2 regions of the Kineococcus lubricus genome follow, and region 1 is predicted to be linked to the other one. Evidence: predicted binding sites of a transcription regulator. Region 1 holds the regulator's gene; the other holds the start of a gene.
What was found. The regulator HrcA, encoded in region 1, represses chaperone genes, less so after heat shock. The targets are predictions, from matches to a motif close to GNTNGCACTCGGNNNNNCCGAGTGCNANC.

Region 1 (4,406 bases):
TGGGCGCGCAGGTGCTCGGCGCCCTTCTGCTTGAGGGTGACGACCTCACCGGCCTGCGCCCCGGGTCGGACGTCGACCTCCTCGGCGCCGTCGAGGGTCTCCAGCGGGATCGTCGCGCCGAGCGCGGCCGCGGTCATCGGCACCTGCAGGGTGCACAGCAGGTCGTCACCGGAGCGGGAGAACACCGGGTGCGGGCGTTCGTGGATCTCGACGTAGAGGTCACCGGGCGGGCCGCCGGCGGTGCCGACCTCGCCCTGGGAGGCCAGCTGGATGCGGGTGCCGGTGTCGACGCCGGCGGGGATGCGGATGGTCATCGGGCGACGGGCGCGGACGCGGCCCTCCCCGGAGCACTCCAGGCACGGCGAGGGCAGGACGGTGCCGAAGCCGCGGCAGGTGGGGCAGGCCTGCGTCGTCATGACCTGGCCGAGCAGCGAGCGCACGACCCGCTGCACCGAGCCCTGCCCGTGGCAGATGTCGCAGGTCTGCGGGCTCGTGCCGGGCTGGCAGCAGGACCCCTTGCAGGTGGGGCACAGGATCGCGGTGTCGACCTGGATGGACCGCTCGCCGCCGAAGGCCGCCTCGGCGAGGTCGACGTCGACGCGGATGAGCGCGTCCTGGCCGCGCTGGGTGCGGCTGGCGGGCCCGGCGCCGCGGCCGCCGCCGCCCTGGCCGAAGAAGGCGTCCATGATGTCGGAGAACCCGAACCCGGCGCCGAAGCCGCCGCCGGGGCCACCGGCCCCCGCGCCGCCGCGGTCGTAGGCGGACCGCTTCTCGGGGTTGGACAGCGTCTCGTAGGCCTGGGAGACCTCCTTGAACTGCTCCCCCGCCTCGGGGTTCACGTCGGGGTGCAACTTGCGCGCGAGCTTGCGGTACGCGCGCTTGATGTCCTCCGTGGAGGCGTCCTTGGAGACGCCGAGGACGTCGTAGTAGTCGCTCACGAGGTCGGGTCTCTCCTGTCGGTTCTGAGCACTGCGAAGATCACTGCGCGAGGATCCGCGAGACGTAGCGTGACACCGCACGCACCGCGGCCATCGTCGTCGGGTAGTCCATCCTGGTCGGGCCGAGGACGCCGAGCCGGGCCAGGACCGTCTCGGTGCCGTAGCCGCTGGTGACCACGGAGGTGCCGTCCAGTCCCAGGTGCAGGTTCTCCGCACCGATCCGGACGGTGAGGCCGCCGCGCCCGCCGGAGCCGGCGTCCTCCTCCTCGGCGAGCTCCTGCACCAGGCGCAGCAGCACGACGTGCTCCTCGAGGGCCTCGAGGACGTTGCCGAGGGACGTGGACAGGTCGGCGCCCTTGACGAGGTTCGCGGTGCCGGCGATGACCACGCGCTCCTCCAGGGAGGCGCTGAGGCAGTCCCCCAGCGCGGCGGCGACCTCGGCGGCGACCGCCATGTCCTCCGGCGGGGTCTGCTGGACGAGGTCGGTCAGCCCCTCGCGGGCCTCGCGCAGCCGCTTGCCCCCGACGGAGGCGTTGATCCGGGTGCGCAGGGTCGCCAGCGCGACGGCCAGGTCGTCGGCGTCGGTGGCCGAGCGGATGTCCAGGACGCGCTGCTCGACGCGGCCGGAGTCGGTGATGAGGACCAGCAGCGCGCTGCGGCCGCCGACGCCGACGAGCTCGACGTGCCGGACGCCGGCGCGGCTGAGCGAGGGGTACTGCACGACGGCGGCCTGCCGGGTGATCTGGGCGAGCAGCCGGACGGTGCGGTCGACGACGTCGTCGAGGTCGTCGGCGCCGTGCAGGAACGTCTCGATGGCCCGCTTCTCGGCCGCCGACATGGGTTTGACGTTGGCGAGGCGGTCCACGAACAGGCGGTACCCCTTGTCGGTGGGGATCCGCCCGGCGCTGGTGTGCGGCTGGGTGATGTACCCCTCCTCCTCCAGCACGGCCATGTCGTTGCGGATGGTCGCGGGCGAGACGCCGAGGGCGTGGCGCTCCACGAGGGTCTTGGACCCGACGGGCTCGTGGCTGGAGACGTAGTCCTCGACGATGGCCCGCAACACCGCGAGCCTGCGGTCGTCGCTCATCCGTCCCTCCCTGCTCCGGCACCCGGTGCTCTGCTCCCGCGCGTCTGGCACTCAACGCGCGCGAGTGCCAAGTCTAGGCGCTCGCGCCCCGGTCGCGCCTCCCCCGCCGGCCCGCGGGGCGTGGTTAGCGTTCCCCCGTGACCCGCTACGACGACCGGTACGGCGCCGACGTGCTCTCCGCCGACCCGCACGCCCGCAACCGCCCCAGGCCCACCCACCGCGACGAGCCCGCCGTGCGCGGCCTGGTCGTCGAGGACGTCGACACCGGCTGGGTCGGCGCGGTCGTGCGGGTGGAGAAGAGCGGCGGGGTGCACGTCGTCGTCCTGGAGGACGCGAAGGGCCGCACCCGCACCTTCCCGCTGGGACCGGGGTTCTGGGTGGACGGGCAGCCGGTGCGGCTCGTGGCGCCCCGGGCCGCGGGCCCGGCCCGGCCGACCCGCACGGCCAGCGGGTCGGTGGCCGTCGCCGGCGCCCCCGCCCGGACCGCGCGGGCCTCGCGCCTGCTCGTGGAGGGCCGGCACGACGCCGAGCTCGTCGAGAAGGTCTGGGGCGACGACCTGCGCGTCGAGGGCGTCGTGGTGGAGATGCTCGACGGGGTCGACGACCTCGACGCGGCCATCCGCTCCTTCGGCCCGGGGCCGGGGCGGCGGATCGGCGTCCTCGTGGACCACCTGGTGCCGGGGTCGAAGGAGTCGCGGATCGTCGCCGGCGTCGGGAAGAGCCCGCACGTGCTCGTGGTGGGGCACCCGTTCGTCGACGTGTGGCAGTCGGTGCGGCCGCAGCGGCTGGGCTGGACGGCGTGGCCGGCGATCCCGCGCGGGCAGGACTGGAAGAAGGGGGTCCTGGCCGAGCTGGGCTGGCCGCGCGCCACCCAGGCCGACGTCGCGCAGGGCTGGAAGCGGATCCTGGGGACGGTGCGCACGTACGCCGACCTGGAGCCGGCGCTGCTGGGCCGGGTGGAGGAACTCGTCGACTTCGTGACCGCCGACCTGGCGGACCGCTGAGGGAACGGTCACGATCGAGGGGTGAGCCAACCCCCGTACCCGCCGCAGCAGCCCTACGCCCCGGTCCCGATGTCGCCGTCGGACGAGCGGATGTGGGGGATGTTCGGGCACCTGTCCGCGATCGCCGCGAGCTTCGTGACGCTGCCGTTCCTGGGCCCGCTGATCCTGTTCCTGGTGTTCAAGGACCGCAGCGGGTTCGTGCGCGGGCACACCTCCGAGGCGCTGAACATGACGATCTCGCTGATCGTCTACGAGGCGGTGCTGTTCGTCCTCTGCTCGGTCCTGGCGCTGTTCACCTTCGGCCTGTCGTACGGCCTCATGGTGGTGCCCGGCGTCGTCGCGCTGATCTTCACGATCCTCGCGGCGGTCGCGGCCAACCAGGGGCGCGCCTACCGCTACCCGCTGATCTTCCGGGTGGTGCGCTGAGGTTCACGCCACCGCGCGCAGGTCCCCGGCGGGGTCGGCCCCCAGCGGGACCAGCGCGACGGTCGTGACCCCGGCCCGCTCGTGGTCGGCGAGCCGCCGGCGCACCGCGTCGACGGACCCCACCAGGCTCGTCGCCTCCACCAGGCCCGCCGGGACCCGCTGCACGGCCTCGTCCTTGCGCCCGGCGAGGTAGAGGTCCTGCACGGCGTCGACGGCGTCGCCGAAACCGAGGCGGCGGCCGAGGTCGGCGTAGAAGTTCTGCTCCCGCGAGCCCATGCCGCCGACGTACAGGGCGATGAGCTCGCGCACCGGGCGTTCGGCCCGCGCGCGCTCGTCGCCCGTCGCGCCGGTCAGCACGAACGGCACCGAGGCCGTCACCGCGAAACCCCCCACCGGCCGGGTGCGGCGCGCGAACCCCGCGCGCAGCCGGTCGAACGACTCCGCGGAGTTCTCCGGGACCAGGAACGAGGGCAGCCAGCCGTCGGCGATCTCCCCCGCCAGCTCGACGTTGCGGGGGCCGACGGCCGCCAGGTGGATCGGCAGGTCGGGCCGGGGGGCGGGCTGCATGAGCTTGAGGGGCACACCCGGGCCGCCCGGCAGCGGCAGTTCCAGGTGGGCCCCGGTGAACCGCGACTCCTCGCGGGCCAGCAGCCTGCGGACCACCTCGACGTACTCGCGCGTGCGGGCCAGGGGCTTGGCGAAGGGCTGGCCGTACCAGCCCTCGGCGACCTGCGGGCCCGAGACGCCCAGCCCGAGCCGGAACCGGCCGCCGGACAGCCCGTCGAGGGTGGCCGCCGTCATGGCCGTGGAGGCCGCGGCGCGGGCGGGGATCTGCAGGACGGCCGACCCGAGCCCGATGCGGCTGGTCCGCGCCGCGAGCCAGCCGAGCACGCTGACGGCGTCGGTGCCGTACGCCTCGGCGACCCAGGCGGAGGCGAACCCGGCGTCCTC
Region 2 (4,406 bases), on a different contig from region 1:
GGCGTTGCGGCCGTCGTTCACCGGGATCCGGTGCTGCACGCCGTCGAGGGTGAACCGGCCACCGGCCACCCGGTTCGCCACCCGGCCCACGACCGCGCCCGGGTACCCGGAGGCGGCCTCGTAGGCGGCGACGTCCGGCAGGGCGACGACGGCGTCCCCGAGGGTCCCGGTGGAGTCGGGGACGAGGACCTGCTGCAGCGCCGCCCCGCGCGTGAGCACCGCGGCGCTCGCGCCCGAGGGCAGGCGCAGTTCCCAGCGCTCCACCGGTTCGCCCCGGCGGGTGCGGCCGAAGGGCGTCTTGTGCAACGTTGCAGTCATGGGGGCGATCGTGCCCTACCGCCCGCGCCCGTGCGGACGGAGCCCCGCGCTCAGTCCAGGCGCCAGTCGACGCCCTCCCCGCCCGCCTCGCGCAGCAGCGCGTCCACCCGGCTGAACGGCCGGGACCCGAAGAACCCGCGCGAGGCCGACAGCGGGCTGGGGTGGACCCCCGCGACCACCGGCACCCCCTCCAGGAGCGGAGCGACCTGCTGCGCGTCCTTGCCCCACAGCAGCGCCACGAGCGGCCCGCCGCGGGCGGCCAGCGCGCGGACCGCGCCGTCGGTGACGGCCTGCCAGCCGAGCTTGCGGTGCGAACCGGAGGCGCCGGAGCGGACCGTCAGGACGCGGTTGAGCAGCAGGACCCCCGCGTCGGTCCAGCGCGACAGGTCACCGTGCTCGGGCGGCACCACGCCCACGTCCTCGCGCAGCTCGCGCCCGATGTTGACCAGGCTGCGCGGCAGCGGCCGCACGTGCGGTTCGACGGCGAAGCTCAGCCCGATCGGGTGGCCCGGGGTGGGGTAGGGGTCCTGGCCGACCAGCAGCACGCGGACCGCCTCGAACGGCTGCCGGAACGCGCGCAGCACGTTCTGCGGCGCCGGCAGCCACTCCTGCGTCTCGGCGGCCAGCGCCGCCGAGACCCGTTCGAGGTCCGCGCGCACCGGCTCCAGGGCCCGCGCCCACCCCGGGTCGAGGTCGTCCAGGCCCAGTCCGGCCGGGTCGTGCGGGGTCTGCGGGAAGGGTGGGGGAGCAGTCACGGGAGTGACGCTACGACCGCGCGACGCGCCGTGCGTCGTCGGAGCCGGTGTCGGTACCCCCTCCTAGACTCCCCAGCGTGGTCACCGGTCCGGGGGCCCGGCAGGACGGAGGGGGACACGTGGAGCGGTCGGACGCCGCAGCGCGCATCGAGCGCGACGAGCACGAGCGGGCGGGGGAGCTGCCCGAGGGGCTGAGCCGCCGGGACGCCGAGATCCTCGCCTTTGAGCGCCAGTGGTGGAAGTACGCCGGCGCCAAGGAGCAGGCCGTGCGGGAGCTGTTCGACCTCTCGCCCACGCGCTACTACCAGCTGCTCAACGCGCTCATCGACTCCCCGGCCGCGCTCGCGCACGACCCGATGCTCGTCAAGCGGCTGCGCCGGATGCGCAGCAGCCGCCAGCGCGCGCGCTCGGCCCGCCGCCTGGGCGTGCAGCCCTGAGCGGGCGGGGTCAGCGGCCCCGTCAGCTGGCCGCCCGGCGCGGTGCGCACCGCACCCGGCGGGGCCCGGCCGGCGTCCTGCTCCTCCTCCTGGTCTGGCTGGTCGTCGCGGGCGTCGTCGCGGCCGGTCTCGTCGTGGCCCTGCGCTCGGTGCTCGGGCCGCTGCTGGAGGTCGCCCGGGGTGTCCTGTGAGCGGGGGTGACGTGACGGTCCGGTGAAGACGGCGCACAACCGGGTTCGTCGAACCCTGTCCCACCAGCCCCTCCCCGCACTAACGTGGACCTCGGTCGATCCGTTCGGCGAGCACCACTCCTCCGCGGAGCGCACGTCGTCGTCGCTCACGGCCGCGTGGCCGCGGGCAGCGTGAGACCCGTGCCCGGCGCCCCCCGCGCCGGGGGCGTCTTCCGCTCGCTGCACCACAGGAGAAGCAATGGCTCAGGGCACCGTGAAGTGGTTCAACGCCGAGAAGGGGTACGGCTTCATCACCGTCGACGACGGTGGCGCGGACGTGTTCGTGCACTACTCGGCGATCGTCGCCGACGGGTACCGCGCCCTCGAGGAGGGCCAGCGCGTGGAGTTCGAGGTCGGGCAGGGGCAGAAGGGCCCGCAGGCCGAAAGCGTCCGCGCCCTCTGAGCCGCGCCGGTCCGGGGTGGTCGCCACCCCGGACCGGTCCCGCTCCCGAGGGGCGGGGTGGGTTCGCCGGGGGCGGAACCGGGTGGGAGGGGTTTGCACTCGCACCCCGAGAGTGCCAACATTGGCGTTGGCACTCTCGAGTCGAGAGTGACAACTGCACTCGACCCGGGAGCGAAGCTCCCCGGCCGGTCCGGTGAGGCCTGCGGGCTCCGGGGGACGTGACCCCGGTGCCCCCGGCCGTCCGTCGCGGGCGCCGTTCCGACCACCCACCGCCCGTCTTCTGGGAGGAACACCAGGCATGAGCAAGATCATCGCCTTCGACGAAGAGGCTCGTCGCGGCCTCGAGCGCGGGATGAACCAGCTCGCCGACGCGGTCAAGGTGACGCTCGGCCCCAAGGGCCGCAACGTCGTCCTGGAGAAGAAGTGGGGCGCCCCCACGATCACCAACGACGGTGTCTCCATCGCCAAGGAGATCGAGCTCGACGACCCCTACGAGAAGATCGGGGCCGAGCTCGTCAAGGAAGTCGCCAAGAAGACGGACGACGTCGCCGGCGACGGCACCACCACCGCCACCGTCCTCGCCCAGGCGCTCGTCCGCGAGGGTCTGCGCAACGTGGCCGCGGGTGCGAACCCGATGGGCCTCAAGCGCGGCATCGAGAAGGCCGTCGAGGCCGTGACCGAGCAGCTGCTCGGCGCCGCCAAGGAGGTCACCACCAAGGAGCAGATCGCGGCCACCGCCGGGATCTCCGCCGGTGACGCCTCCATCGGCGAGCTGATCGCCGAAGCCCTCGACAAGGTGGGCAAGGAAGGCGTCATCACCGTCGAGGAGAGCAACACCTTCGGCCTCGAGCTCGAGCTCACCGAGGGCATGCGCTTCGACAAGGGCTACATCTCGCCCTACTTCGTCACCGACGCGGAGCGTCAGGAGACCGAGCTCGAGGACCCCTACATCCTCATCCTCAACTCCAAGATCTCCACCGTGAAGGACCTGCTCCCGCTGCTGGAGAAGGTCATGCAGTCGGGCAAGCCGCTCGTCATCGTGGCCGAGGACGTCGAGGGCGAAGCCCTCGCGACCCTGGTCGTGAACAAGATCCGCGGCACCTTCAAGTCCGTCGCCGTCAAGGCCCCGGGCTTCGGCGACCGCCGCAAGGCCATGCTCGGCGACATCGCCATCCTCACCGGTGGCCAGGTCATCTCCGAGGAGGTCGGCCTCAAGCTCGACACCGCCGACCTCGACCTGCTGGGCCGCGCCCGCAAGGTCGTCGTCACCAAGGACGAGACCACGATCGTCGAGGGTGCCGGCGACGCCGACGCCATCGCCGGCCGCGTGGGCCAGATCCGCGCCGAGATCGAGCGCAGCGACTCCGACTACGACCGCGAGAAGCTCCAGGAGCGTCTCGCCAAGCTGGCCGGCGGCGTGGCCGTCATCAAGGCCGGCGCGGCGACCGAGGTCGAGCTCAAGGAGCGCAAGCACCGCATCGAGGACGCCGTCCGCAACGCCAAGGCCGCCGTCGAGGAGGGCATCGTCGCCGGTGGTGGCGTGGCCCTCATCCAGGCCGGCGTGCTGGCCTTCGAGAAGCTCGACCTCACCGGGGACGAGGCGACCGGCGCGAACATCGTCAAGGTCGCCATCCAGGCCCCGCTGAAGCAGATCGCGATCAACGCCGGCCTCGAGGGCGGCGTCGTGGCGGAGAAGGTCAGCAACCTGCCCACCGGTCACGGCCTCAACGCCGCCACCGGCGAGTACGTGGACCTGCTCGGCGCGGGCATCAACGACCCGGTCAAGGTGACGCGCTCCGCGCTGCAGAACGCCGCCTCCATCGCGGCGCTGTTCCTGACCACCGAGGCCGTCATCGCCGACAAGCCGGAGAAGGCCGCTGCGGCCCCCGCCGGTGGCGACGGCGGCATGGGCGGCATGGACTTCTGAGTCCCGCCGCACCCAGCACCACCTGAACCACCCGCGAGGGCGGTCCTCCACCCGGAGGGCCGCCCTCGTGGCGTTCCCGGGTCCGGTTCGAACGGGCGCGGTGGTCCCGGTCGTGCCAGGTTGGCCAGGACCAGGACGGCCGACGTGGAGGAGCGCACGATGTTCGAACGGCTGAACACGCCCGAGGAGATCTTCAGCTACAAGCTGGGAGCCGCCCTCACCATGGAGAAGGACACCCTCGCCATGCTGGGCGACCTCCAGGACTCCGCGCGCCGCCCCGAGCTCAAGCAGTTGCTCGCCGAGCACGCCGAGGAGACCCGTCAGCAGATCACGGTG

Region 2: groL (chaperonin GroEL) is a predicted target of HrcA. The motif match lies at 2,235-2,263, and genes of this name have one in related genera.

What each region holds. Positions count from the first base shown of each region.
Region 1 is NZ_JBJLSK010000016.1:55,200-59,605, reverse strand. It holds gene dnaJ (molecular chaperone DnaJ) at 1-938, opposite strand, end outside; gene hrcA (heat-inducible transcriptional repressor HrcA) at 979-2,025, opposite strand; gene ACRYRX_RS13710 (DUF3097 domain-containing protein) at 2,163-3,029, shown strand; gene ACRYRX_RS13705 (DUF4870 domain-containing protein) at 3,051-3,455, shown strand; gene ACRYRX_RS13700 (LLM class F420-dependent oxidoreductase) at 3,459-4,406, opposite strand, start outside.
Region 2 is NZ_JBJLSK010000008.1:77,833-82,238, reverse strand. It holds gene ACRYRX_RS07970 (aldose epimerase family protein) at 1-318, opposite strand, end outside; gene ACRYRX_RS07965 (uracil-DNA glycosylase) at 369-1,025, opposite strand; gene ACRYRX_RS07960 (DUF3263 domain-containing protein) at 1,220-1,510, shown strand; gene ACRYRX_RS07955 (cold-shock protein) at 1,940-2,143, shown strand; gene groL (chaperonin GroEL) at 2,442-4,070, shown strand; gene ACRYRX_RS07945 (ferritin-like domain-containing protein) at 4,215-4,406, shown strand, end outside.